2 regions of the Paraclostridium sp. genome follow, and region 2 is predicted to be linked to the other one. Evidence: riboswitches for the same ligand, from Rfam matches in the RefSeq annotation. Region 2 holds a riboswitch; the other holds the start of a gene.

Region 1 (15,897 bases), on a different contig from region 2:
ATTTTCATTTATTTCACCTTTAACTAAAGCTACATGATGCTCTTTATTTAATTTATTTATAAAACCATACATCTTAAAATCCCCATATTTTGTTGGCATATTAACTTCTACAACTCTTTCAACTAAGTTCTCACGTACTCTTCTATAAGCTACCAAATCAGCTATAGTTATTATCTTAAGATTATGTTCTTTTGCAAACTCTATTAACTCAGGTGTTCTAGCCATAGTTCCATCTGTGCTCATAATTTCACAAATAACACCTGCTGGTTCTAATCCAGAAAGTCTAGACAAATCTACTGCTGCTTCTGTATGTCCAACCCTTTTTAACACTCCACCAGACTTAGCTATAAGTGGAAAAACATGTCCTGGTCTTCTAAAATCTAGTGGTTCACTATTTTCTAATACTTTTTGTATTGTTAAAGCTCTTTCATAAGTAGAAATCCCAGTAGTAGTATCAATATAATCAATAGAAACTGTAAAAGCTGTTTCATGGTTATCCGTATTATTTTCTACCATAGGATGTAAACTTAATTTTTTTGCTTTTTCTTCCTCTATAGGCATACATATAAGCCCTCTTCCATATGTGGCCATAAAGTTAATAGCTTCAGGCGTTACCATCTCAGCAGCCATTAACAAATCTCCTTCATTCTCTCTATCCTCATCATCAACAACTATTACTATTTTTCCTTTTTTTATATCTTCTAAAGCTTCTTCAATAGTATTAAATTTCAACATTTTATCTTCTCCTTATCTTTAAATGAATCTAATTTTCTAGAATCTATAAAAAACCATTAATTTTTAAAAAATCTTCACTTAGTGAACTTTTATTATTATTTTTATCTATATTCAACCTTAATAATTTTTCTACATATTTACCTATTAAGTCACATTCAAGATTTACTGTCTGTCCTATCTTTTTATTAAGTAATGTTGTTTCACTTGCTGTATGAGGTATTATAGAAACTTTAAAACAGCTATTGTCTATATAAGCCACTGTTAAACTTATACCATCTATAGTTATTGAACCTTTATGTACTATGTATTTTAAAATATCAATTGAAGCTTTTACTGTAATCCATACAGCATTATCTTCTTTTATGAACGATACAATAGTCCCTGTACCATCTATATGCCCACTAACTATATGTCCTCCTAGTCTTTTATCTAAACTTAAGGCTCTTTCTAAGTTAACGTAACTACCAATATTAAGACTTCCAAGATTACTTCTTCTTAAGGTTTCTGTCATAATATCAGCTTCAAAACTATCTCCATTCAAATCCGTTACAGTAAGACATACTCCATTTGTTGCAATACTATCTCCTATATGAGTTTTATTTAAAACCTTATTTGCTTTTATTGATAACTTTGAAGATTTACCACCTTTTTTAATTTCTTTAATAACTCCTATTTCCTCAACTATTCCAGTAAACATCTAGATTTCCTCATCTCCTATATATCCTTGAAGTAAAATATCTTCGTCAACTATTGATACATTCAAATCTTTAACTTTAAAAGCATCTTTAAGTTGTTCTATTCCATTTCCCCCTACTGGAGTTTTTGACTTTACTCCACCAATAATTTTTGGTGCTACATATATTAAAATCTTGTCAACAATTTCAGCTTCTATGGCTGAGTAATTTAAAGTTGCTCCTCCTTCTAAAAGAATACTATCAACTTTTAATTCACCTAACCTAATCATTAATTCTTTTAAATTCACTTTTCCATCTTTTGATTTAGTTTTTATAATAACTACTCCTAGTTTTTCTAAGTAATCTACTTTTTCTTTTTCTACTTTTTGTGTAGTACCAATTATTGTTTTTATATCATTTGTATTTTCTAATACCTTTGAATTTTTAGGAATTCTAAGTTCACTATCTACGATTATTCTTATTGGATTTCTACCTTCTAACATTCTACATGTTAGCTGAGGATTATCCATTATCACTATATCTACTCCAACCATAATAGCAGATAAGTCATTTCTTAATTTATGCACTTGGCTTCTTGATTTTTTTCCAGTAATCCACTTTGATTCTCCAAAAGCTGTAGCTATCTTTCCATCTAATGACATTGCAGATTTTAATACTACAAATGGCTTTTTCTTTTCAATGTATTTAATAAATACTTCATTTGCTTTTCTGCATTCTTCTTCCAACACACCCACCATTACATCAATTCCTGCGTCTCGTAGTTTCTTTATCCCTTTCCCTGATACTAGGGGATTAGGGTCTAGCACACCAATAACAACTCTAGCAATTTTATTCTCTATTATCTTATCAACACAAGGTGGTGTTTTACCATAATGAGAACATGGCTCTAAAGTTATATACATAGTTGCTCCAAATACGTTTTCCTCTGCATTTTTAAAAGCATTTACTTCTGCATGAGCTTCTCCATATTTTTCATGATAGCCTTTAGCTATAATCCTTTTATTTTTCACAATTATTGCTCCAACTATCGGATTTGGATTTACCATTCCCTTTCCCTTAATCGCTAGACTTAATGCAATGTCCATATAGTATTTATCCATACTTTCACCTCCTTATTTTTGATTTTAAATAAACTCCGGGCAATTATAAAATAAAGCCCTGAGAATAAATACTCAGGGCTTTCTATACATTTTATACATAAAATATAATTCTAATTTATTTTCTATAGAATTAAAAAAGCCCTGAAATATTAAATATTTCAGAGCATAAATAACACTACTATAGTACAATACTTTAGAGTAATCTTACGTTTATATTATCTTCTTTCATCCAGACTTTACTGTCGGCTTCGGAGTTTAACCGAATCATGCCATATAGGCTCGCGGGCTTTACCGCCGGTAGGGAATTGCACCCTGCCCTGAAGATCTATTCAATTTTAATTAAATAGTACTCTATATAATTTTATATGTCAACAATATATTTATATATATAATAAAAATAGATTATTATTTCATCATTTATTTATTAATCATTTTCATTTAACCATTTAGTTAAAACTTCTATATATTTTTCATTTTCCTCAACAAATGGCATGTGTCTTGAATATTCAAATAGTTCCCATTTGCTATTAAAAATTCTATCATACATAGTTTTTGCAATGTATGGTGAACATAAATCTATTGCTCCACTAGTTATTAAACACGGTTCCTTTATTTCATGTAATCTGTCTGTAAATTCATATCCAGCAAGGGTACCTGTAGGAGAAAATTCATTATGTCCCCACCCTACAACATATGCTTCAGAACCTGATTTTTTAGGTCTTCTTAAACATTCTGGAGATTCTTCAGTTAACTCTCCTGCACAATACATTTCCATAAATTTTTCTAAGGCATTATTATATTCTTTACTAGAATAATCTCCAGTGTTTACTGCATCAAGTAACGCCTTTTGATCTTGTTTATCCATATATGATATTCTTCTTTTTTGCTCTTTTTCCCAAAGCTTTGCTGAAGAAAGAGTAGATGAAAGAATATATGATTTAATCCCCTTTGGTTTATGTTCAATAGCATACCAAATAGCCTGCATACCTCCCCAAGATTGACCTAATAGATGAATTTCTTCAAGCCCTAGGTGCTTTCTTAGTTCAATAAGCTCTTTTATCCAAGTATCAGCATTAAATAACTCAGGATGACCTTTTACAAATGAATTACCACAACCAATTTGGTCATACATTATTACTTGTCTACCACTTTCTGCTATCTTATCTAATACCTCAAAATAGTTATGCGTAGAACCTGGTCCTCCGTGAAGCAGTACTAATGGCTTCTTTCCTTCTGTTGCTTCTCCTACTATACGATAATAGGTTTTAAAACCTTCAAAAGGCATGTATCCTTCAGTTATTTTCATGTTTATCCCTCCAATTTGTCTTTAGAAACGTTATCCTCTTATTAGCAAGACTATTTTAAAATTCTAAACCATATTCAATTTGTACTTGATTTTTTATACTTCCTTTTATAAATAGTATATCATAAAAAGAAATAATCTCCACCCCAACTATTTTTATATAATGATACCCCTATATCGCGAAATACGACATAGGGGTATCATCCTGATCTTTTAAATATAGATTTATATATTAATCTTCTACAAGTTTGTTTAGTTTATTATCGCATCCCCATAATACTACTCCACATACAATTACAACTACCGCTACTCCACCGTATGCAGATGCAAATGGCATTGTTGATAAAAATTCATATAAATATCCATATACTTTACTAGCAACAAATACTGCAAGTGGCCATATACCAAGCATTAATCCTAAAAGTTTACCTGGTGAGAACTTACTTATAAATGAATTTCCAAGTGGTGAGAATACCATTTCACCTAATGTCATTAATACACCTATCATTACTATCCATAATAAACTTGCTTGACCATCACCTCTTAATATTTCAGCTAACGCCATTACTCCAAATGCTGATCCAAGTAACATCATACCTAATGCAGTTTTTCTAAACATACTTAAATCTCCTTTAGCAGATTTTGCACGTTTACTCCAAACTACAGCTAATATAGGTCCAAGAGCTATACAAGAAAATGCATTTAATGAGTCAAACCAAGCTGAAGGTACTGTAAAGTTTCCTATTACCCAGTTTGCATGATTTGCAGTAGCTACTTCTGGTCCCCAGTGATATACTATTGGCATACTCATTAAGTAATATGCTATCCAAAATACTATAGAGAATACTGTAATGAAAACTATTGCCCCAACTCTTGATTTTTCTTTCTTAGTTAAAGGTGCTTCCCCAGATCTTTCTCCTTTTTTACCTGAGTTTTGTGTAGAATCTCCAGCTTTAAATGGTTGTTTACCAATATCACCAAAGAACATTTTTCCTCCGATTATAAACCAAGCTGCATCTAAAAATAAAAGTAATCCACATATTAAGAATGTACCACCAAATCCAATTGGAGAGAATGCTATAAATGATACGAAAGTTGTTCCTATAAGTGAACCTATATTAACAAATGAGTATTGTATCGAGAATGCTGAGTCAAGATCTTCTTTATTATTGAAGAATCTTCCATTTATCCCCGATAAATTCCCTTTAAACAATCCTGTACCTATTGATACAAGTAAAATCATCGCCCATACTAATCCGATTGATGTTTGTTCTGATGCTTGCCATCCACACATATATCCAAGTCCCATAATTATTGATCCTAAAGGAACACATACTCTTGGACTCACCCATCTATCTGCAATAAATCCTCCAAGTATAGGAGTTAAGTAAGTAAATGCAACTAAGTTTGCACTCATTTTTGCTCCATCACCATCTGTTAATCCAAGTCCACCTGATGCTACTTCTGCAACTATAAATATTAACATTAGCCATCTTGCTGAATAAAATGCCATACGTTCAAATGTGTAAGTTAATGAACAAACATAAAATCCTAAAGGATATTTCTTTTTATTTTTTACTGCATTTTCCATAATCGTCACCCCAATATTTAATTTTTTACATTTCGATTATATCTCTTTATTTCCAGTCAATGACCAGTTGTGATAGTTTTACAGTGTTGTCAATTATAAATATGAAATTATTCCAATTTTGCTAAAATACTGTTTTCTGATGTTTTAAATTATGCAATTTATTTGTATGTGATTGATTGTGATTATATCTGAGATGTTGAATTTTTTACAAATTCCTAGATGCCATTATAGGATTAAATCCCAATAACTTATTTCGAAAATTCTACTTTGATTTTATCAATAGTCTTATTTGATTTATGAATATATGAATTGTGTCTATTCTTATTATTTTGAAAGTATACTAAACCCCCTACCTCCTTATATTTTGTTCCTTACAAGAATTTTAGCGGAAAACATTTTTCAAGTCAATGTAAATATGTTCATTAATTTATTAAAAATCGATTTTTAATAGTACTATTTAAGGAATTAAATCGATTTTTTTATTATTTAAGATATTAAAACTTCACTAAATTTGTATAAGTTATATTGTTTATAATTTAGTATATATTATTACTTTAGATTTTACATCTATACCCCATATCGTGAACTATTGTATTCTCTTATTTATTAGTTATATTTAATTGATATACTAAAAATCTTGATTCTATCTAGTAAAAACAATTTAATTAAAGGAGATTTGTCTGTTGGCGCAGAATTTTAATTTATATTGTAGTATTTTAAACATAAAAGGAGATTCAATAATGAAATATGTTGAGTATGGAAAGACTGGTAAAAAAGTTTCATCAGTTGGATTTGGCGGTTTAAGATTTAATTTAGATAAAAGTAATGAAGAAAATGCAAAATTAGTAATGTATGCTTATGAAAAAGGTATAAATTATTTTGATACAGCACCGGGCTATTGCAATGGACGAAGTGAGGAAATTTTAGGTATAGCTTTTAGACATCTCATTAAAGATGGGAAAAATGATTTTTATGTATCTACAAAAGGTAGACCAACTGTATGTGATACAGTAGAAAAAACAGTATCTTCTGTAAAAAAATCTATTGAAACACTAGGTGTAGATAAAATAGATTTCTACCATGTATGGTGCATTCGAAAAATGGATCACTATGATATAGCAATGAAACCAGGTGGGCAATACGAAGGTTTATTAAAATGCAAGGAAGAAGGTCTAATTGATCATATAGTATTTTCATCTCACCAACCAGGTGATGAAGTTATAAAAGTATTAGATGATAATAAGTTTGAAGGAGTTACAATGGGTATAAACTTATTAAATTTTCCTTATAGATGGAACGGTGTAGAACATGCTTATAATAACAACTATGGAGTTGTAGCAATGAATCCATTAAATGGAGGTTCAATACCAAATCATAAAAATTCACTATCTTTTTTAGCAAAGGAAAATGAAAATGCTGTCGATGCCGCACTAAGATTTAATATAGGCAGTCCTCAAATAACAATATCATTAATAGGCTTTGGAAGTTTTTCTGATATAGACCATGCATGCTATATAGCAGATGAAAATAATATTTATAGCAATGAGGATATCGAAAATATAAAAAACAAATTAGGCGAACATATGAATTCTACTTGTAACGGGTGTGGATATTGTAGAGTATGTCCTCAAAACATAAATACTCCAGCATACATGCTTTTATATAATGAAAAACAAATGTTTAAAAAGAGTGATGAACAGATGATAGATGAAATCTATGGTCTTGAGTGTTGGAACTATACTATGAATAGCGAAGGTAGAGCTTGTGATTGTATAAAATGTGGTAAGTGTGAATATGAATGCACACAACATCTTCCTATAATTGATAGATTAAAAGAAATTGCTATGTGGGAGAAAATTGGAGTTAATAATATAAATGTATAAATAAAATATATAACCAAAATGAAGTACTTACTTAAAATAAATTTAATTATTTTAGTAGGAACTTCATTTTGGTGTATTGAAATTTAAAATCAACTATTTAAACTAAATAATAGGATTTAAAATCTCAAAATTATTAACATCAACTAACCCCTTATCAGTAATCTTCCACTTAGGACTAGTCGATAAAGCAAGAAAAGACAAATGCATAAACGGAGAGTGAATCTTACCTCCAAGCTCACAACTTACAGTATTTTCAAGGGAATCTATTCTTTCACTAACCTCACTGCCGCTAAGCTCATCTGTAATAAGTCCACCAACATTTAGACTTAGTTCATCAACAACTTTTCCCTTATTGACAACAGCAATGCCACCACCCATATCAATAACCCTATTAACAGCTACTACCATATCATAAATACTAGTTCCAACAACAGTAATATTGTGAGTATCATGAGCAATACTCTCTGCAAAAGCACCTCTCTTTAATCCAAATCCTCTAACAAAAGCCTTTCCAATATTACCAGTTCTACCATATCTTTCAACACAAGCAATATATAAAATATCCTCATTAATATCAGCTTCAACCATATTATTTCTTGTATTAAGTTTAACCTCCAAACACTCCGTCAAATTTTGATTGGGAATAGCCTCAATACACCTAGCAACAACTTCTCTTTTATCACTAAAGATTGCTAAATCTTTCTCACATATCTTTTCTAATCTAACAGAATTTTTCACGCTATCAGGATAAGTATACTTAGGTAACTCTATCAAAAGTTCTTTATCTGAAGCAACAAGCTTTCCTTCTATAAATACAGCTTCAACATCCATATCTTCTAAATCATTAATAACCGCTATATCAGCAATCTTAGAAGGAGCCAAAACTCCCCTATCCTCTAAATTAAAATAAGTCGCAGGATTTATAGTAGCCATTTGTATAGCTTCAATAGGGTTTACCCCTTCTTTTATAGTTCTTCTTATTATCTCGTTCATATGACCTAATTCTTCTAAATCCTTAGCCACCATATCATCAGTCGCCAATATACATCTTCTTGAATCCAAGCTTTCTTCAGTCACCGCTTTTATACACTCACCCATATTTTTTTGAGTAGATCCTTCTCTCATAAATACATAAACCCCTTGTCTTAATTTCTCTACACACTCAGCTTTTGTAGTAGTTTCATGGCAAGAACACTTCCCACCTGTACATACTATATGAGCTGCAAGTTCATTTGAAAATAAATCTGGGGCATTTCCATCTACAATCTTTCCTATACTTTTAGCGTAAGTAGTAGATGTCAACAAATCTGTTATTATTTCTGGAGTATTATTATATACATGTTTTGCATTGCTAAAACCTTGAAGTTCTCCTATCCCAATTATATTTTTATAATTAAGTAACTCTTCCATATCCTTAGAATTCACATCTACTCCAGCAGTTTCCAAGCTAGGACAATCTGGAGTTAGTGCTGGAACTACAAATTTTACATAGTTTGGGACATGACTTGCTTCATCTGCCATAGCTTTCATTCCAACACTACCTAGTGCATTTCCTATTTCGTGAGGATCCGCGATTAATGTTGTTGTTCCTGATGGTATTGAAAGTCTTGAAAATTCTGTTACCGTCAACATGCTACTTTCAAAGTGCATGTGAGAATCTATAAATCCAGGAGATAAGTACTTCCCACGAACATCTACAACTATAGTATTTTCACCTATTAATTTTTCACAATCTCCAACCATTAATATGTGCTTTCCTTTTATAGCAATATCTCCCGTATATATTTCCCTAGTCAATACATTTATTATATTTCCACCATACAAAACTAAATCTGCATGATGTTTATCACTCATCAGAGTATCTATTAACTCCTTGTACTCCATTGCTTGTTTTATATATTTCAAATTTAGTCCTCCCACACATCTATATTATCAACTATACCAACTATAGCAGCGTTTATTGAAGAATTACATTTTTTAGCTGCATTTCTAGCTGCGGTTCCTTCTGTATATATTACTATTTCCCCTATTCCTGCACCTACTGTATCTACTGCTATAATTGGTTTTCCTTCTGCATTTTTTCTAAAATCTAGAGGTTGTGTTATCATCAACTTACTTCCAACTAGTGTTTCATCTTTTTTAGTAGCAACTACAGTTCCTACAACTTTACCTATTTGCATTTTTATCCCCCTTTTTAATCATTAGTTAAATATTATTTCTATTTTATATTGTTTTATATAATCTTTGGCCATCGGAGTTATTATAGAATTTTTTGGTATGTTTATAGTAGTTGTATTTCTAGATTTGATATCATTTAAAGTTATTATTTTTCTTTTTTCTTCTATATTTTTATTATCTTCATCAGTACTATTAAAGTTTAAAAGTTTCATTATAGCTTCTATATTTGGATGATTTATAGGTATCATTATAAATGGATTAGTATTATCTTCAATATTATTAAATATTTTATCCTTTGTAGTTTTCATACTAATCTTATTTAATATATTTTCAGTAAACTCTTTTTTATCTTTCATTTAATTAATCTCTACTTAATATTACTCTTTCAACTTCTGAATGTGGTCTTGGTATTACATGAACTGAGTGAAGCTCTCCTACATTTCTAGCTGCTTCTGCTCCAGCATCTACAGCAGCTTTTACAGCCCCTACATCTCCACTTACCATAACAGTTACTAATCCAAATCCTATTTTTTCATATCCCATTAAAGTTACATTTGCAGATTTAACCATAGCATCTGCAGCTTCTACGGCTCCTACTAAACCTTTAGTTTCTATCATTCCTAGCGCTTGCCCCATAATATATACCTCCTTATTAATTATCCTTATTATTTTCTAATTCTTCTTTTTTAAGTTGTTTTACTTTTAAATTTTTCTTAAATTCATTTATTAAAACATCTATTTCCTCATGGGGTCTTGCTATCGTTTTAGAGGATACAATTTTACCAACTCGATTTCCTGCTTCTACCCCTGCATCTATCGCTGCATTTACTGCTGCGACTTCTCCTGCTAATTGTATATTCACACTTACAGATTTGCCTACACCTATTACCTTGTCATATCCAATTAGCTCCACATCAGCTGCTTTACAAGCTGCATCAAGTGCTGCAAGTGCTGTTGTAAGTCCTATAGCTTCTATCATCCCTAGGGCTTTTCTCATAATGATCCCCCTTATTTAGATAAGTCTTTTAAACTAATCATTTTTTTATTACCTTTATCATTAAGCTTAATTTTCATATCTTTTTTACAGCTTTTATCATTTAAACTACTTAAAGCTTTCAGTTCTATATTGTTATTTTTATTAACTTTTTGACTTATAGTTTCATTTTTTTCTATTTTAGAGTTTCCATTATTATTTTTCAAATCATTTAAATTAACTTTATTTTTATTTTTCACCAATATATTTTTAAGTATAGCTTCTTCTGATTTTCCTATATTTATAGAAGTATTTTTAACTTCGTTTTTATTATTTGTATTTTTTTTATTAAGAGCTAAATCTGATATATTCTTCATCACGCTCATAGTTAAGAAATCTGCCATTTAAATTTCCTCCTAAAGTATTTTGCTTACTTCATCATGAGGTCTTGCTATTACATTTGTAGATATTATCTCAGCTATCTTACTTGCTGAATCTTTCCCATTTTCAACGGCTGCATTAACTGCTGCAACATCACCTCTAACAATCGCTGCAACTATTCCAGATCCAACAAAATCAATATCTACAAGTTCAACGTCAGCAGATTTAAGCATCGTATCTGCAGCTTGAATCGCTCCAATTAAACTTTTCACTTCTACTATTCCAAGTGCTTTCAAGTTTTTTCCCCCTTTTAACCTTTAAGAAGCTAGAAATAATCATTTATATTAATATCTTCATAACCAGGAACTACTGCTCTATCAAATAATTCATTATTTAAAGGCTTTGTAGCATCTATCCCCATCTTATCGCTCAAACCCTTATTAACATGAGATGCCTCTAGTGGACTACCTAATGCATTTTTTATTATAATCACATCTTCACTCGCTTGAACTCTTGAAGATATTGCAAACTCTACATCGCTATAATCATATATATCAACATCACTATCAACTATAATTACATGTTTTAAATCCTTGCTGCTCCCAAGAGCTGCTAATATTGCACTTTTGCCGTCCCCTTCATTTTTCTTATTTATTTTCACGATAGCGTGAAGTCTACATCCACCACCTACAGTTACATTTACATCAACTATATCCACTATATTTTTTAGTGATGTATATATCTCAACTTCTCTAATGAGACCATTCGCTAAATGTTCTTCTCTTGAAGGAAATGCATGTTGAAATATTGGATTATCTCTATGAGTTATAACATTAATATCTATAGTTGGATGACTAACAATATCTCCATAATATCCCATCAACTCTCCAAACGGGCCTTCTATAACTTTCTTATTAGGATTTAGCTTACCTTCTATAACAATTTCTGCATATGCTGGAACTAATATATCTATACTTTCACATTTTACAACTTTTAAAGGTTCTCCTTTTAAAGCACTATATACCTTATACTTATCAAGCCCATACCTAGAAGAACTTATTTGGGATGCAATTAAAAGCTCTGCATCATATCCTAAAACTACAGCACAATCTATACTTTTATTATTTGCTTCACAATCTTTTATAAGTTTATTAAGATGTGGAGATGCTCCCGACACCAAAGCACTAATATTATCCTTTGAATTTACTTGAAACCTTCTAACAGCCATATGTATATCACCAGTATTTGGATCTTTTATTATAAGCATGCCAGAAGTTATAAAATTTGACGAATCTTTTTCATGTGAAATAGGTATTGGAAACATCTTATTTATGTCAATATTTCTACTTGCTATATTTTCTTTAACTGGACCACTACTAACTTCTATATAATCTATAGGATTTGTTATAGCATCCATAAACTTATATATTCTATTATCACTATTTAAATCCATCAAATCATAAAAAATTTCCCTCTTACCATAAACTCCTCCAGCCAAACTAATTTTATGATTTTTAACATTATTAAAAAGTATAGGGACTTCATTTTTAAAATATTTTAAAACTCCTCCAACCTCAAATATCGGATCCACACATTTCTCACAAACTTTTAAATACCCAAGCTTATCTAGCTTGTCCATGGTATATCTAAACATTTGATTTTCCAACCTACTCACCCCATCTCTTTAGCATATCATGTTCTATCCCAACTTGATCTAAGCATCTACCAACAATAGAAGTAACAATATCACTTATATCCTGAGGATGATTATAAAAACCAGGAGATAACGGCATAATAGTAACCCCTAAATTAGAAAGTTTTAACATATTGTCAAGATGAATAGAACTAAGAGGAGTTTCCCTAGTAAGGAGCACCAACCTTCTTCTATCCTTAATACAAACATCAGCAGCACGAGTTAACAAACTATCGCTAAACCCATGACAAACAGCCGATAAAGTCTTCATAGAACAAGGAACAACAACCATACCATCAACCTTAAAAGAACCACTAGCAACAGGTGCAGCCAAATCATAATTTTCATAATAAAAATCAGCCATATTCTTAAGTTCTTCTAAACTAACACCACACTCATGACTAACCACATACTCGCCCATATTACTAACCACCAAATGACTCTCAACCCCAAGTTCCCTCAGAGCCTTTAAAAAACCAAGAGCATAAATAGCGCCACTACCACCGGAAATACCAACAATAATTTTCATAAGCTTTCATTCCAATCTATATCTTTTTTCTCTTCTATTTTCTCTTTTTTTCTCCAATAAAGGTACATAGTTTTTAAATAGTTTGGTAAGCTTCATAAGGCGAGGGGGTGAATGTGGGAGGTGCAGCGACATTTAAAAGCACGCCCCACCGCTTGTATGGAGCAAACCGCCCACATTCACCCCGAGCCCCGAAGCTCACCAAACAAAAAACTACTCTACCTTATTCTCAGTGTCTCCTCCGCCAGCCCAAGGATCTAGGCCTTTTTCCCAAGCATCTATATACTCATCAATAGTCATAACCTTAGTAAAGATGCTCAAATCACGAAGCCCCGCCTCATGCATCTCATCATTTTTCGAATGAACACCATCACTTAAAGTAATAACCTTATACGCATTATATAAAGCATCACTAGCAGTACTTCTAACACAAACATTAGTCCAAACTCCAGTAACAACTACTGTGTCAATATTTTCCTCTCTCAAATACAAATCTAAATCCGTATGAGCAAAGCCACTATGTCTTCTCTTAGGAACAATATACTCCTCACCCTCAGGATAAAGTTCCTTTATAAAATCAGAACCCCAAGTTCCCTTAACCGCATGACGAGGTCTAACCCTGAAATCAGCATCATTTTTTCTATGAGCCTCTTGAATATGAATCAACTGAACATCATCAAGCCCTCTAGCATTTCTCTCCCTAACCCATGCAAAAAGTTTTTGAAGATCCGGAATAATCTGCTCTCCACCAGGACATCTAAGAGGAGCCTCCTCCCCAACAAAATCATTTAACATATCTATAACAACAATACCGTGTCTTTTCATAAATACCCCCACATATATTTTTATTTTCTCTCTTCCTCTAAAAATCATTAAGTTTTAGTATAGCTAAAACTTAATATTTTTATCTAACTTACTTATTTGTTGACGTTTAGTGAATTTACCGAATCCTGGTTTAACTTTTATCCCCTTTATACTCTTAACATGATCAACTATTAATTCAGGATGATCTTTTCTATAGCTCACCTTATACTCGCCACTTGTCAGCTCATATGGATTATTAAACAGAACGTCATAGTTCTCTAACTCACCTAAAACTCCAGCTTCACCATCTTCATAAACTAAATTACCTCTAACAATAGTTTTATCTATTCTTCCTTTTAGCTTCATACCTTCAAGTGGAGTATAACCACACATAGTAACTAAATCTTCTTTCTTAACAGTCCATTCTTTATCTAAATCAATCACAGTAAAGTCAGCATCTGAACCTATATTTAAAGCACCTTTCTTAGGATATAAACCATAGTGCTTAGCAGCATTAGTACTTAAAATATCAACTAATTTACTCAAAGTTATCCTACCTTTATTGTATCCTTCACTAACTACCACAGGAACCATAGTCTCAACCCCTGGTATACCTGGGAACGAAGTCCATATATTCATGCCTTCTTTTAACTTCTCACTCTCTATTTCATATGGAGCATGATCTGTAGCTATAAAATCAATACTTCCATCATTTATACCTTTCCAATGCTCTTCATTGTCTTTTTTAGTTCTAAGAGGAGGAGCAATTTTAGCTAAAGGTCCGTATTCTGTCATAGCATCTTGGTAATTTAGAGTTAAATAATGAGGACAAGACTCACTAGTTACATCTATTCCTCTCATCTTAGCATCCTTAACTAACTTAGCACCAATTCCAGTACTCATATGCACTATATGAAGTCTAGCTTTACTAGCTTCTGCAAAACTTATTCCAAGTTCTATAGCTACCTTTTCAGCCAACTCCATTCTAGCTTCAGCCCAAGCTGGTCCATCAATTCTTCCTTCTTCCCTAAACCTATTCACATAGAAATCACACATTGCAAAGTTTTCAGCATGTATTCCTATTGGAAGCCCTGTTTCTGATACTGCCTTAAAGCATTCAAACATTTCAGGATCTGTAACTCTTGGATAAGTTGGAACTGACGGAGTCATATATACCTTAAAAGCTACTACTCCATAATCTGCTTGTTCTTTAACATTATGCATCCATCCTTCTCTAACATCTTCTCCTGTTACTCCTCCCCACATAGCATAATCTACTACTGCTTGTGGACCACATATACTAAGCTTAGTTTCAAGTTGTTCTATACTTCTAACTGAAGGTACTGAACAACAAGGCATATCTATTATAGTTGTAACTCCACCAGTAGCAGCTGCTGCTGTTCCTGTTAAGAAGTTTTCTCTATGTGGAAATCCTTGATACATAAAGTGAGTATGAGAGTCTATGCATCCTGGCATAACTAAGTTTTTATTAGCATCTATAACTTCTTTAGCATCTATAATATTTATATCTTCAACAAACCCTACTATTTTCTCGTCATTTACTAATATATTAGTAAGTACCATTTCGTCTCCTTGAGGTATGTTGGCATTTTTTATAATTAAATCTATCATATTTCCCCCCCTATATCCATTAAATGAGTTTCTAATACTTGCCCATTTCTAAAATCTTCTAGCTGTAAATAATAGTTAAAAGTATCTAATACATAATCAAGCTTTATTGGCCCAACTAATTGACTTCCTGTTACAATTACACCATATCTTTGAGCTTCTCTTTTTACAAATTCAAAAGCTCTGTGTATAGGAGTTTGATAGCAATCTAACAAGTTCATAGAAACTACTACTCCTTCTTTTTCAGGGAACTTTATTCCAACTGCTCTAACTGTACTAAATCCACCACTTGGTCCTCTAAGTGCCTTAGCAATTTTTCTAGCTATATCAACATTTTCAGTCCCAAGGAATATATTATAAGCTGTAAGCCCATTAACTTCTGCACTAGATAATGTAGCTCCAGATT
Region 2 (15,897 bases):
TGATTTCCTTCTTTTATATTTAACATTGATGTTCCCAAAAAATCTTCATTTGCATTGTTTACACTCTTATAAATTATAGTTATACTATTTTTCGAAGCCTTGTGATAGCTTAAAACTTTTTTATAGTCCATATTACAAATCATATTGCTAGGAGCTATTAAAACATATTCTTGCTTACTCTTTTCTATATAATCGATATTAGAAAAGATATTGTAAATATCACCTTTTTTTATTTGTCGATACATTTGCTCTTTAGTATTTTCTGGGCTAAAAACAAATAATCCATCGTTTTTAGCAGATAAATCCCAATGACTTCCATTACCTAAATGATCTGTTAATGATCTGTATTTTTGATCCGAAAAAATACCAATATTTTTCATTCCCCCATTTACCATATTAGATAATGTAAAATCTATTATTCTATATCTTCCTCCAATTGGAATAGATGCAACTACTCTAGAATCACTTAGTTCTTTTAAGTTATCACCTTTTTTATTTAAATTGATTATCCCCATACATTCCTTATTCATAATCTAAATCCCCCTATACTAATTCCATAGCTACTACTTCAAATTCAGATACAATGCTTATACTTCCATCATCACTAGATATATTGCAATCATCTTCTATAATTGCCCCTTCACCTATCATAGCTTTTTCTATTATTACATTTTTACCTATTTTAGCATTAGACATTATTACAGAATCTTTTATAATACTACCTTCACCTACTGTAACTCCATGTGATAATACGGAATTTTCAACACTTCCAAAAACCCTACATCCATCTACTAATATAGATTTTTTAACATCAGCATCTTTGCCTAAATATTGAGGAGGCATAGCCATCGTATCTGTATAAATTCTCCAATTATAATCATTCAAATCAAACCCATTATCAGGATTAATTAAATCCATATTAGCTTGCCATAAGCTTTCTATAGTACCTACATCTCTCCAGTATCCATCAAATTCATACGCATACATACTTACTTTATCTTCTAACATTTTAGGAATTAAATTTTTACCAAAATCTATATATGCTTGTTTTGATTTAAAATAACTCTTTATTGTTTTCCAATTAAATATATAAATTCCCATAGAAGCTAAATTGCTCTTAGGTTTTTCTGGTTTTTCATCAAATTCATACACCGTTCCATCTTTTTTTGTATTCATGATCCCAAATCTACTTGCCTCATCCCAATCAACTTCCATTACAGCAATTGTAACATCTGCATTGTTAGATTTATGTTCTTCTAACATATGGCTATAATCCATTTTATAAATATGGTCTCCTGATAATATAAGTACATATTCTGGATCGTAACTATCTATATAGTTCATATTTTGATATATTGCATCTGCCGTTCCTTTGTACCAATTTCCTTCTTTCTCATTCATATATGGCTGTAATATAGATAATCCACCATTTCTTCTATCTAAGTCCCAGTGGCTTCCTATCCCTATATGTGCATTTAGCAATAATGGTCTATATTGAGTTAATACTCCTACTGTGTCTATCCCCGAATTTGAGCAATTACTCAAAGCAAAATCTATTATTCTATATTTACCTCCAAATGAAACAGCTGGCTTTGCTATATTTTTAGTAAATACTCCTAATCTTGATCCTTGACCCCCTGCTAAAATCATAGCTATCATTTCTTTTTTCATCATTTACTACTAATCCCCCTATTAAATTTAATAATAAAATTAAAATGTACTTAGATAATTATATCCTTGCCTTTTATAAATACTGCGCCTAACGGCGGAACTTTTATATTTATTGAATAGTCTTTATTATGCCAGTTTAAATCTTGTGAATATAAGTTAATCCCTTCCATTGTTTGACCTGAACCATAATATTTAGTATTGTCACTATTAAAAACTTCTTTATATAAACCTTTATACGGAACCCCAATTCTATATTGGTTGTAAACCACAGGTGTAAAGTTTAATACAGCGATTATAAAATCTTCTTTTTTCTTTCCTTTCCTCATTAAAACAATTACGCTTTGATTTATATTATGTGGGTCTATAAAATCAAAACCTGAATGGTGATTATCTATTTCATACATAGCTCTTTCATTTTTATAAATATGATTTAAATCTTTTACATAATCTTTAATTTTTCTATTTGATTCGCTGTTAAGCTCATTCCAATCTAAGCCATATTCAAATCTCCATTCTAAATCTTGTGCAAATTCACATCCCATAAATAATAATTTTTTTCCTGGATGCATCATCATATATGCATATAATAATCTTAAATTGGCAAATTGTTGCCATTCATCTCCTGGCATTTTGTTTAGTAAAGATTTTTTCCCATGAACAACTTCATCATGGGATAGGGGCAATATAAAATTTTCTGAAAAAGCATACATAAATGAAAAAGTTATAAGTTCATGATGATACTTTCTATATACAGGATCCATTTCCATGTATCTTAACGTATCATTCATCCACCCCATGTTCCATTTATTATCAAATGCTAATCCCCCTTTATATGATGGTCCTGTTACCATAGCCCAAGATGTAGATTCTTCTGCTATTATAATTGGATTTTTAACTTCTTTATGTACAATTTCATTAAACATTTTCAAAAATTCTATAGCTTCAATATTCTCTCTACCACCATATTTATTAGGTTTCCAATGCCCTATATCATAGTCTAGATATAACATACTTGATACAGCATCCATTCTTATTCCATCTGCATGAAATTTTTCTAACCAAAAGATAGCATTAGATATTAAATAACTTTGTATTTCTAATTTTCCTAAATCAAAATGTGCAGTTCCCCATCCTACATTTTCAGCTTTAGTTTCATCTTCATACTCAAATTGATTTGTTCCATCAAATTTGTATACTCCATGGTCATCTTTGCAGAAATGACTATATGCAAAATCAAGTATTACTCCAATCTCTTTTTCATGACACTTATCAATAAATTCCATTAAATCTTTAGGTGTTCCATATCTGCTAGTAGCACTATAATACCCTATAGTTTGATACCCCCAAGACATATCTAATGGATGTTCAGTTATAGGCATTATTTCTATGTGGGTATATCCCATATCATGTACATAGTCTATCATTTCATATAATTCATCATAACAAAAAAATTCTCCATCCCACTTCCTTTTCCAAGAACCTAGGTGGACTTCATATATATTCATTGGCTTATCATTATAAGTATTTTTTTCTCTTTTTTCTATCCAGTTTTTATCGCTCCATTTATAATTATCTATATCAAAAACAACAGATGCTGTGTTTGGTCTTTTTTCTGATAAAAATGCATAAGGATCTGATTTTAATTTACTTTTCCCACTGATACCAACCACATTGTATTTATACTTTGCTTTATAATCCATTTTAGGTATAAATATATTCCATACTCCGCTATCTTCTATATTAATCATAGGATATAATTTATCATCCCAATCATTAAACTCTCCAACTAAATAAACAGCTTTTGCATTAGGTGCCCATAATGTAAATGTAACTCCCTCTACCCCTTCATACTCTACTTTATGAGCTCCCATAAATTCATAACTCCTATAACTTTTTCCCTCTTTAAATAAGTTTATATTATAACTGTTTATAATATCTTCATGCTTCTTCAATATAAATTCCCCCATTGTAATTACCTCATTAGTTATAACTTTCGAACATGTAAAACATATATTTTTAATTATATCTTAATTCATACTTTACTATATAAAGTATTTATCCAAAAATTCAGACTTAAATATCTAATTTTCATATTATTTCTTTCATATAAATTATATTTTTGCAATTAATTACAAAATCTTAATTTAAAATTTTATAAAAAAAAGATTAGGAAATATTTAATTTATCTCCTAATCTTTCTTTGTTATTGACCTATTTTTAAATTCGGAACAGCATTTAAGCTCATGTCATCTCTTCTTCCGTTAATAAAACTATAATATCCAGCACATCCAATCATTGCTGCATTGTCTGTACATAATATAAGCGATGGGTATTTAACTTGTATATTTTGTTTTTTAGCCATTGCACTTAGTTTTTCTCTAAGTGCAGAATTAGAAGCAACCCCACCCGCCAATGCAATAGTATCATATCCTTTTTCTTTAGCCGCTTTTACAGCTTTTTTCGATAGTACTTCTACTACTGCTTCTTGGAAAGATGCTGCTACATCCTCGACTACTATTTTTTCATTTTTCATTTTTTTAGCATTTAAATAATTTAAGACTGCTGATTTTAATCCACTAAAACTAAAATCATATCCTTCATCCATACAAGCTCTAGGGAAATCTATAGCTTTTTTATTTCCGCTTTTAGCTAATTTATCTATTATTGGACCACCTGGGTATCCTAAATCCATAGCTCTTGCTATTTTATCAAATGCTTCTCCTGATGCATCATCTTTAGTTTTTCCTAATATCTCATATACTCCATAATCTTTTACTTCAACTAAATGAGTATGCCCACCTGAAACTATTAAAGTTATAAAAGGTGGTTTTAAATTTTTATCTTCTATATAGTTAGCACTTACATGACCTTCTATATGGTTAACTCCTACTAATGGTATATCTAGGGTATATGCTAAAGTTTTAGCATATGATAACCCAACTAAAACAGCTCCTACTAGACCTGGTCCATAAGTTACTGCTATATTGTCTATATCATCAAAAGTTACATTTGCTTCATCTAAAGCTTCTTGAACAACCATAGATATATTTTCTATATGCTTTCTAGATGCTACTTCTGGAACAACTCCCCCAAATTTCTTATGTAATTCTATTTGAGTAGATATTATATTACTTAAAATTTCTCTACCATTTTTAAGTACTGCACAAGCTGTTTCATCACAACTTGATTCTATAGCTAATGTTATTATATCTTTCATACTTACACCTCTTTTAATTGGCTCCACATTATCATTGCATCTTCTTTATTGTCACTGTAATATTCTTTTCTTATACCCGCTAGCTTAAATCCATATTTTTTGTATAAATTCTGGGCTACTATATTAGAAACTCTTACTTCTAGTGTCATCGCAAAGATATGATTTTCTTTGCATTTTTTTACAAGATGCATTATAAGTTTATCGCCTATCTTTTGTCCTCTATAATCGCTATGTACTGCAACATTAGTTATATGACCTTCTCCTGCTATAAACCATATGCCTACATATCCAACTATTTTTCCATCTATTTCTGCTACTAAATATCTAGCAACATCATTTTTCATTTCTTTTTCAAATTCACCTTTAGACCAATAATGCTCAAAACAGTTTTTTTCTACTTCAAAAACTCCAGATACATCATTTGAAGTCATATCTCTTACTATCAAGTTACTATTTTCCATTCTCTAACCTCTTCATTTTTTCTTCATACTGAACCTCTGCTTGAGACTTTCTTATATACATTGGGTTTATAGAATGACAATTGTGAATATCTATATTTTTTTCATATTTCATAATGCCTAACACGCATAAACTACTTGCCTTGTTTACATTGTTAGATGCTGATGCTATAGAAATATTCTTTACTTCAGAAAGCTTGTCTATATATAAAGATGTAGCTTCTCCAACTAATATAAATTCTTCATCTTTACTTGATAGTTCCTCTATAAGTTCATCAACAGCTATTACATTTACATCTTCTACAGTTTTAAATTCATTATTTTCAAATTTGTATTTACCTGTATATACTTGATTTCTTTGCGCATCTATTATAGAACATATCGTTTTATCGCAAAGGTTCATATTAAATGCTAATGACTCTAGCGAATTTACACTTATTATTGGTAAGTTTCTTACATGTGATATAGCTTTTGCAGTAGCCATTCCGATTCTAAGTCCTGTAAATGAACCCGGTCCTATACATATAGCTATTGCATCAATGTCTTTTATACTTAAATCACTTTCTTTTATCATAGACTCAATCATTAACATAAGTTTTTGTGAATGAGTTCTCTTAGAATTTATAGTGTACTCACATATTAATTTCTCATCTTCGATAATACATACACTTGCTGCTTGTGTAGAAGTATCTATACCTAATATTTTCATTACTTAGCCAACTCCTTAACTATTTCTTCATACTTTTCTCCCTTTGGAGTTAATATCATTTCTCTTCCTGTTTCTTTATAGTTCATTTCTATATATAAGTATTCATCTGGAAGTATATCATCTATTAAGTTTGCCCATTCAATTATACAAACTCCGTCTCCATTTATATACTCATCAAAACCTATATCATACATTTCATCACTACTTCCAATTCTATACACATCAAAATGATATAAAGGCATTTTTCCTTCATACTCATTTACTATTGTAAAAGTAGGACTTGTTATATAATCATCTACTTCTAAAGCCTGTGCCAGACTTTGAGTCATAGTAGTTTTTCCTGCTCCTAAGTCTCCTATTAAACAAACTACACTCTTAGGTGTTAACAAATTACCTAGCTTATATCCAATTTCTCTTGTTTGTTCTTCATTTTCTAAATATATTTTAACCATCTATATCATCTCCATAAATAAGACTTCTTTATTTAAATTATAATGTAACAGATATTATTATATTATAACCACATACTATTATAAAGGCTTAGATTTACAAAGTTTTTATTCTATATCATATATTTGTGTAATTTATGATAATATTATTTATTATAAAGGGGGCGATTTTTTGAATTATAAAATTCTTACACATGAGGATTATGACGATATAGTCGATATTTCTAAAGATATTTGGGATGGACATGATTATTTACCTAAAATATTTCATAAGTGGGTTGATGAAAAAGAAGGTTGTTTTCTAGGATTAATAAAAGATGATAAAGTTGTTGCAGTTGGCAAATATACAATCCTACCAGACAAACAAGGGTGGCTTGAAGGACTTAGAGTACATATAGATTATAGAGGTCAACAGCTTGCACACGCTATTTCAGATATGTTATTTAATTTAGCAAGAGAAGATTTAAAAAATAAAAAAATCACTAATATTGCAATGTGTACTCATATAGATACTCAAGCTAGCATTAAAATGATGAAAGCTAAAAATTTTCATTTAGAACAAAGTTGTCTTATTATATTTAAAGACTATGATTTTGTAAAAAATTCAAACTTAAATATTAATGATTTTAAAATAGAAACTTGGAAAATATCTTATAATGATTTTAAAAATCTAGATTACTTTAAAACTTGCAATAATAAATTAACTTATGGATTTACATTTTTAAATTTATGCGAGACTATTTACAATGATTTAGTTGAAAGTAATTCATTAGTAATAGTTAATGGGCATAAGTGCATAGTTAAAATGAAAGGATGTCCTTCTATAATATGTATAGATAATACATTTGAAGGAATAAATGATGCTACTAACTACTATTTATTGAAATATAAATCTAAGGAAGCTGAAATTTATATAACAAATCCTTATGATGAACTTATAGATAAACTTAAAAATAATAATTTTGAATCTATGTCTAACTTCGAAAAAGACTGTGTTTATTATGTATATAGTAATTAATTTTTTATAAAATAAATAATCTATTAAAAAAATGAGTATACTAGGGTTATTTTTATTACCCTAACATACTCATTTCTTATTTATAAACTAATTTATTTTTTAAGTATAACTTCCATTTTTTTATACAGAGGCAATGTTACTAACGAAATCACAACAGCTTTTACCAAATTAAAAGGTGCTATCATCCAAATAACAAAACTTCCTAAATCAGTTACTTTTGGATTTATCATATTACCCATATTTATTATAGCTTCCATTGGCATTACTGTTCCATAAAAAGGTAACAGCATATAGTAATTAGTTAAACATCCTATTACAATCATAGCCATAGTTCCTAATGTAAATCCTAATAATAATCCTTTTAAACTTTTTCTTTGTCTATATACCAATGATACTATAACCACATAAGACCCACCTATTAATAAATTTGCTATTTCTCCTATCCATGCAGTTGTTGAAGCTGTCATAGCTTGAAATAAATTTTTTATAAGTACTATTGTAAAACCTGCAATTGGACCTAGCGTCATCCCTCCAAATATAGCCGGAACATCTGATATATCCAATTTTAAAAAATCTGGAAATATTCCCGGTATCGGGATAGATATAAACATAAGTATATAAGATATTGCTGATAATATTGCTATCTTCGTCATCGTATTAGTTGACATTGACTTCCTTCTTTTCATTATTTGTTGCATTTTAGTACCCTCCTAATGTTATTTATATTAGGAAAAAATAAAAGCCCGAAGAATCTCTTCGAGCTTAGTTTTTGAGTATATTAAAAATAAATACATGTATTTATATGTTTTATACGCTTTTACTAATCCTCTCTCATCCAGACTTTACTGTCGGCCTTGGAATCTCACCAAGTCATGCTACAAAATGTAGCTCGCGGGCTATACCGCCGGTAGGGAATTTCACCCTGCCCCGAAGATCTTACGTGCTATTTAATTTTCCTTACACTTATATATTATTAAGTATCTGCTTATATGTCAATAATTTAATTCCAATTATTTTCTATAAACTACTTTACCATCAATTATAGTGTATAATACATTACTTTGAATTTCTAGTGGATTGTTATCCCATATAACTATATCTGCATCTTTACCTATTTCTATAGATCCAACTCTATCTTCTATCCCTAATGTTTTAGCTGAATTTATAGTTATCGCTTCTATAGCTTTTTGTGAGTCCATCCCATGTTTGACTGCAATTCCTGCACATATTGGTAAATAATGAAGAGGAACTACTGGATGATCCGTAGTTAATGCTACATCCATTCCAGCGTTAGATAATATTCCAGCTGTATCAAAAGTTAAATTTCTAAGTTCAATTTTAGATCTTTCTGAAAGTGATGGTCCAACTACAACTGGATATCCTTCTTCCATTAAATCTTCAACTATTAAATGTCCTTCTGTGCAATGGTCCAGTGTTAATCTTAAATTAAATTCTTTTGCTATTCTTATTGCTGTAAACATATCATCAGCTCTATGCGCATGAACTTTAAATGGGATATCTCTTCTTAATACAGGTAATAAACTTTCCATTTTAATATCATAATCTGGCTTTTCATTTTCATCATCTTCTTCATAAAGAAGTATTGCATCTAAATATTCTTCAGCTTCTTTCAAAGTTTCTCTTAACATAGCAGCTATTGCCATTCTAGTTTGAGGAGTTTTATCGTCTTGTCCATAACAGCTTTTTGGATTTTCTCCAAATGCTATTTTTGATGCTACAGGATTTTTTATGACCATTTTATCTATTCTTCTACCAACAGTTTTTATTGCTATACATTGTCCTCCCATAACATTAGCACTACCAGGAGTACTACATGCAGATGTTATTCCTCCATTTCTAGCTTCTTCAAAACTTCTATCCATTGGATTTATTCCATCTATTGGATTTAAATGAGGAGTTATCGGATCTGTTTCTTCATTTCCATCTGCTCCTTCAAATCCCATTCCATCTTCCCATAAACCTAAATGCGTGTGTGCATCTATAAATCCTGGGAATACTAAATTTTTATTAGCATCTATAACTTCTACATCTAGTGGTGCTACTATATCCGTTCCTATTTCGATTATTTTCCCGTTTTCTATAAGTATATCACCCTGAATTACTCCATTAGTAACAGTATTTATAATTCCATTTTTTATAAACAGCATTTATTCCTCCTATATTTCTTTAACATCTCTCATAGTTAAAGAAACTCTCTGTGTTTTTAAATCTACCCCTATAACTTTTACATCTATTACATCGCCTACTGTAACGATAGTCATAGGATCTTTTACAAATTTATTACTCATTTGTGATTTATGAACTAGCCCATCATTTTTTATTCCTATATCAACAAACGCTCCAAAGTCTACTACATTTCTAACCGTTCCTTTTAAAATCATATCTTCTTTTATATCTTCAATTTTTAATACATCAGTTCTAAGTACAGGCTTCATACCTTCTTCTCTAGGGTCTCTTCCTGGTTTTTTTATTTCAGATATAATGTCTTTTAAAGTCATTACCCCTACCTCTAATTCTTCACTTAATGTATTAAGTCCTATATCTTCTATCTTAATATCTATATCATTTATACTTCTATCTTTTAAATCATTTAATGAATATCCTATTTTATCTAAAAGCTTTTTACATACATCATAACTTTCTGGATGTACAGATGTATTATCTAAAGGATTTTTAGCATCTATTATTCTCATAAATCCTGCACATTGAGTAAATGCTTGTGGTCCTAATCTTTTTACTTTTTTAATTTGAGCTCTAGATGTAAAGTCCCCATTTTCTTCTCTATATTCAATTATATTTTTAGCTATAGTTTTGCTTATTCCAGCTATATGTTCAAGTAATGAATATGATGCTGTATTTAAATCAACTCCAACAGAGTTTACTGCATCTTCAACAACACCACCTAGTACTTCTTCTAACCTTTTTTTATTAAGATCGTGTTGATATTGTCCAACACCTATACTTTTAGGATCTATTTTAACTAATTCAGCCAATGGATCTTGTAATCTTCTTGCTATTGATATCGCACCCCTTATAGATACGTTTATATCTGGATGTTCTTCATTTGCAAGTTCTGATGCAGAGTAAACCGATGCCCCTGCTTCACTTACTATTGTATATTGAACCTCTCTGTTCATTTCTTTTATCATTTCAGAAACAAATTGTTCTGATTCTCTTGATGCAGTTCCATTTCCTATAGAAATTATATCTATATTATGCTTTTCTATAAGCTGTTTTAAAATTTTCTTTGCTCCTTCAGCATCATTTTGAGGCTTAGTTGGGTATACAGTTGTGTAATCTATAAGTTTTCCATTCTTATCTACTACAGCTATCTTACATCCAGTTCTATAAGCAGGGTCAAATCCCATTACAACTTTATCTTTTACCGGTGGTTGAAGCAATAAACTTTTTATATTTTGACCAAATACACTTATAGCTCTTTCATGTGCTAAATCTGTCAAATGATTTCTTATTTCTCTTTCTATTGAAGGAAAAATCAATCTTTTATATGAATCTTCTATAGATAATTTTATTTCATCTTCATTAGATTTATTATTATTATTAATATAAGTAGCAACTATATGATTTACTATTTTTTCATTATTTATCTCTAATTTAACTTTTAAAAATTCTTCTTTCTCTCCTCTATTTATTGCAAGAATTCTATGTGGAGCCATAGTTTTTACAGCTTCACTATATTCATAATACATATCATAAACAGACTTTTCATCTTTAGTATTTTTAGTGCTTATTATACCTTCTCTTAAAGCTAAATCTCTTATATACTTTCTCAGCTTAGCATCTTCTGATATTATTTCAGCTATTATATCTTTTGCACCTTTTAACGCATCTTCTTGTGAATTAACGTCTTTTTCTTCATTTATATATTTTTTAGCCTCTAGAGTTAAATCTATTTTTTCATTTAACATAGCCATAGCAAGTTCTTCTAACCCTTTTTCTTTTGCTATAGTTGCTCTAGTTCTTTTCTTTTGTTTGAATGGAGCATATATATCTTCAACTTCTTGAAGAGTTTTAGCTTGTTCTATGTTTTTAACTAATTCATCAGTTAATTTTCCCTGTTCCTCTATAATTCTTCTTACATCGTCTTTTCTGCTTTGTAAGTTTCTTAAATATGTTAATTTATCATAAAATGCTCTAAGAGTTACATCACTCATTTCTCCAGTCATTTCTTTTCTATATCTAGCTATAAAAGGTATCGTATTTCCTTCATCTATAAGTTTTATAGTATTTTCTATCTGCGAGTCTCTTAAATTTAACTCTGATTTTAAAATTTGATTTATATCCAATTTAAATTCCTCCTAAAATTCACTTTTCTCCAGTTTATAAGCTCTTAACATTTAAAAGAAGGCTTAAGAATTAACTTCTTAAGCCTTAAGTTCTATGAATTATTTACTTTGCTCATTTTTAAATATTCATTTATAAATAAATCTATATTTCCATCCATTACACTATCAACATTTCCAATTTCAGCATTGGTTCTATGATCTTTGACTAATTTATATGGTTGGAATACATAAGATCTTATTTGACTACCCCAAGTTATTTGTGAATATTTACCCTGTAAATCTTCTATCGTTTCTTTTTGTTCTAATTCTTTAAGTTCTATAAGTTTTGCCATTAGCATTCTCATAGCAGTATCTTTATTACTGTGTTGAGATCTTTGATTTTGGCATTGAACAACTACACCTGTTGGTATATGTGTTATCCTTACTGCCGAATCAGTTGTGTTTATATGCTGACCTCCAGCTCCAGATGCTCTGTAAGTATCTATTTTTAAATCCGAAGGATTTATATCTATACTAATGCTTTCGTCTAATTCTGGTATAACATCTACCGAAGCAAAAGACGTATGTCTTTTACCCGATGGATCAAACGGTGATATTCTTACCATTCTATGAACACCTTTTTCGCATTTTAGATATCCATAGGCATTTAAACCTTCTATTTGTATAGTAGCACTTTTTATACCTGCCTCTGTGTCAGACAATAAATCTAAAGTCTTAACCTTAAATCCTTTAGCATTAGCCCATCTATCATACATTCTAAGCAACATTTCAGCCCAATCTTGAGCATCTAACCCGCCTGTCCCTGCATTTATAGATAATATAGCGTTATTCTTATCATATTCTCCGCTTAATAAAGTTTTTATTTTAACTTTATCTATCTCATTTTCAAGAGAGTTTATAGTATTATCAACTTCTTTTTCTAACGACATATCACTTTCTTCTTGTGCTAACTCTAAAAGAACTTCTATATCTTCTAAAGATGATTGTAGATGATTGAACTCATCTACAATATCTTTTAAATTTTTATTTTCTTGAAGAACTTGTTGTGCTTTTTCATTATCATTCCAAAACTCTTGCTCACTCATTGTTTTTTCATTTCTAATTATTTTTTCACTTAGGCCTTCTATGTCAAAGAGAAGCCCTCAATTCTTCTATATTTTTAAACATGTTTTCTATCTTATGTCTATATTCTTGTATATTAAGCATGTGCAACCTCCAAATTATCTTCCGCAACACTTTTTATATTTTTTACCGCTTCCACAAGGACATTCTTCATTTCTACCAATCTCTTCATCTTTTTTAACAGTTCTATTTCCTTGATCAGCATCAGCGTTTGAAGAAATTTTATCTACATCTACTACTTGTTTTCTTTGTATAGGCTCTTCGATTGTAAAGTTATATAAGTATCTTACAGTATCTTCTTGTATAGCTTTTGTCATATTATCAAACATATCGAATCCTTCTAATTTATATGCTACAACTGGATCTTGTTGTCCTATAGCTCTAAGACCTATACCTTGACGTAATTGATCCATTGCATCTATATGATCTATCCAATAAGAGTCAACAGCTTGAAGAAGTATCACTCTCTCTATCTCTCTCATTCTTTCAGTTGAAACAACCTCTTCTTTTGCATTATAAATTTGATTAGCAACCTCATATATAGCATTTATTGCTTCTTCTTTTTTCATATTTTCAAGATTATCAATTTCTAAACTGCCTTTTGGCATAAACGTGTGGTATAAATATTCTTTATAAGCATGTAAATCTAATCCCTTATCAGTAACATATATATCATATCCACCTTCTATTATTGATGATATCATTGTTTGAATTTGCTCTTTTAAGTTTTCTCCTTCTAATACACGACCTCTTTGCTCATATATTATTTCTCTTTGCTTATTCATAACATCATCATATTGAAGTACGTGCTTTCTTATACCAAAGTTTCTACCTTCAACTTTCTTTTGAGCATTCTCTATTGATTTAGTTAACATCTTAGCTTCTATTGGTGTATCTTCATCTAAACCTATTTTCTCAACCATTCCAGAAATTCTGTCACTTCCGAACAGCCTCATAAGTTCATCTTCTAAACTTATATAAAATCTTGAACTACCTGGGTCACCTTGACGACCAGCACGCCCACGTAGCTGATTATCAATTCTTCTTGACTCATGTCTTTCTGTACCTATTATACACAAGCCTCCAGCTTCTATAACTTGACTTTGCTCTTCTTTTATCTGTTCTTTATACTTTTCAATTATTCTATCATAATCAGCTTTAGCTTTTACTATTTCTTCTGTTAACTCTATTTCTAAACTTTCTATATCTGCATCAACTGTATTTATTATTTCTTCAGGATATCCTATTTTTTTCATTTCTTTTTTAGTTAAGAATATAGGGTTACCTCCTAAAACTATATCGGTACCACGACCTGCCATATTAGTTGCTATAGTTACAGCCCCTAATCTACCAGCTTGTGCTACTATTTCTGCCTCTTTATGATGATTCTTTGCATTTAAAACTTCATGCTTAACACCTTTTCTTTTTAAAAGCATAGACAGTACTTCTGATTTTTCTATAGAAACTGTACCTACAAGCACTGGTTGTTTATGTTTGTGTCTTTCTATTATATCTTCAACAACTGCATTGAATTTTCCTAATTCACTTTTATATACAGAGTCTGCTAAGTCTTCTCTTAAAATCGGCTTATTAGTTGGTATTTGAACAACATCCATTTTATATATAGCCTTAAATTCTTCTTCTTCCGTTTTGGCTGTACCTGTCATACCTGATAACTTATTGTACATTCTAAAGTAATTTTGGAATGTTATAGTTGCTAAAGTTTTAGATTCCCTTTGTATTCTTAATCCTTCTTTTGCTTCTATACCTTGATGTAATCCTTCTGAATATCTTCTACCAAACATAAGTCTTCCTGTAAATTCATCGACTATAACTATTTCTCCATCTCTAACAACATAATCTACATCTAATTTCATTATTTTATGTGCTTTTAAAGCTTGATTTATATGGTGATATAGTTCTATATGAGCTATATCAGTTATATTATCAACTCCAAAATAAACTTCAGCTTTTTGTATACCACTTTCTGTTAACGATATAGATTTTTGCTTTTCGTCTATTTCAAAATTATCATCTTTTAAAGTATGTATAAAAGTATTTGCATCAGCATATAAGTGTGTAGATTTATCTCCAGGTCCAGATATTATAAGAGGAGTTCTAGCCTCATCCACTAATATTGAGTCAACCTCATCGACTATTGCATAATTTAATTCTCTTTGTACTTTTTGCTCTTTATGTATAACCATATTATCTTTTAGATAATCGAATCCATATTCATTATTTGTACCATAAGTTATATCACATTCGTACTGTGCTTTTCTTTCTTGAGGGTTTTGTCCATGAACTATAACTCCAACTGTCATTCCTAAGAATTCATAAATTTTCCCCATTTGTTCCTTATCACGTTTTGCTAAGTAGTCATTTACTGTAACTACATGTACACCTTTGCCTGTTAATGCATTTAAATAAACTGGAGCTGTAGCAACTAAAGTCTTACCTTCTCCAGTCTTCATCTCAGCTATCCTACCTTGGTGAAGTACTATACCACCTATAAGCTGAACTCTATATTGTCTCATTCCAAGTACTCTGTTTGAAGCTTCTCTAGCAACTGCAAATGCTTCAGTTAGTATATCATCGACCGTTTCCCCATTGTTAAGTCTTTCTTTAAAAACTTTAGTCATGTTTTTTAACTCTCGGTCTGACATCTCCTGAAATTTAGGCTCTAAAGCATCTATCTCATCAACTATTTTGTTGAATTTCTTCATTTCTCTTTTATCAGCTATATTAAATATATTATCTAAGAAACCCATTTAATTACCTCTCCTCGTCCATTATATGTATAATATACATTTTACCATAAAATCATTATATTTTATATTTAAAAAGCTATCGATGTTTATTTTTATCGATAGCTTTAATAATCAAATTAAATTCTAATCTTGTTCTATCATTCCGTAACCGCCA

Evidence for each region. Region 2 has a riboswitch for FMN ahead of ACRCYC_RS02625 (ECF transporter S component). Riboswitches for the same ligand answer to the same signal wherever they lie in the genome.
Region 1: another riboswitch for FMN. It lies ahead of ribD (bifunctional diaminohydroxyphosphoribosylaminopyrimidine deaminase/5-amino-6-(5-phosphoribosylamino)uracil reductase RibD); the one in region 2 lies ahead of ACRCYC_RS02625 (ECF transporter S component).

What each region holds. Positions count from the first base shown of each region.
Region 1 is NZ_JBOFKN010000193.1:9,316-25,212, reverse strand. It holds gene ACRCYC_RS15190 (bifunctional 3,4-dihydroxy-2-butanone-4-phosphate synthase/GTP cyclohydrolase II) at 1-735, opposite strand, end outside; gene ribE (riboflavin synthase) at 779-1,432, opposite strand; gene ribD (bifunctional diaminohydroxyphosphoribosylaminopyrimidine deaminase/5-amino-6-(5-phosphoribosylamino)uracil reductase RibD) at 1,433-2,530, opposite strand; FMN riboswitch at 2,744-2,859, opposite strand; gene pepI (proline iminopeptidase) at 2,955-3,836, opposite strand; gene ACRCYC_RS15170 (peptide MFS transporter) at 4,066-5,424, opposite strand; gene ACRCYC_RS15165 (aldo/keto reductase) at 6,165-7,307, shown strand; gene ade (adenine deaminase) at 7,410-9,212, opposite strand; gene ACRCYC_RS15155 (EutN/CcmL family microcompartment protein) at 9,215-9,487, opposite strand; gene ACRCYC_RS15150 (hypothetical protein) at 9,509-9,841, opposite strand; gene ACRCYC_RS15145 (BMC domain-containing protein) at 9,846-10,124, opposite strand; gene ACRCYC_RS15140 (BMC domain-containing protein) at 10,138-10,482, opposite strand; gene ACRCYC_RS15135 (hypothetical protein) at 10,494-10,862, opposite strand; gene ACRCYC_RS15130 (BMC domain-containing protein) at 10,875-11,135, opposite strand; gene ACRCYC_RS15125 (UbiD family decarboxylase) at 11,165-12,505, opposite strand; gene ACRCYC_RS15120 (UbiX family flavin prenyltransferase) at 12,507-13,061, opposite strand; gene ACRCYC_RS15115 (cysteine hydrolase family protein) at 13,272-13,883, opposite strand; gene ACRCYC_RS15110 (dihydroorotase) at 13,947-15,494, opposite strand; gene ftcD (glutamate formimidoyltransferase) at 15,491-15,897, opposite strand, start outside.
Region 2 is NZ_JBOFKN010000033.1:69,471-85,367, forward strand. It holds gene glgD (glucose-1-phosphate adenylyltransferase subunit GlgD) at 1-530, opposite strand, end outside; gene ACRCYC_RS02590 (glucose-1-phosphate adenylyltransferase) at 544-1,671, opposite strand; gene glgB (1,4-alpha-glucan branching protein GlgB) at 1,722-3,623, opposite strand; gene tsaD (tRNA (adenosine(37)-N6)-threonylcarbamoyltransferase complex transferase subunit TsaD) at 3,875-4,888, opposite strand; gene rimI (ribosomal protein S18-alanine N-acetyltransferase) at 4,891-5,349, opposite strand; gene tsaB (tRNA (adenosine(37)-N6)-threonylcarbamoyltransferase complex dimerization subunit type 1 TsaB) at 5,339-6,055, opposite strand; gene tsaE (tRNA (adenosine(37)-N6)-threonylcarbamoyltransferase complex ATPase subunit type 1 TsaE) at 6,055-6,507, opposite strand; gene ACRCYC_RS02620 (GNAT family N-acetyltransferase) at 6,677-7,522, shown strand; gene ACRCYC_RS02625 (ECF transporter S component) at 7,615-8,220, opposite strand; FMN riboswitch at 8,342-8,461, opposite strand; gene ACRCYC_RS02630 (amidohydrolase) at 8,533-9,690, opposite strand; gene ACRCYC_RS02635 (Tex family protein) at 9,700-11,850, opposite strand; one part of gene prfB (peptide chain release factor 2) at 11,943-12,992, opposite strand; one part of gene prfB (peptide chain release factor 2) at 12,994-13,056, opposite strand; gene secA (preprotein translocase subunit SecA) at 13,071-15,743, opposite strand; gene hpf (ribosome hibernation-promoting factor, HPF/YfiA family) at 15,867-15,897, opposite strand, start outside.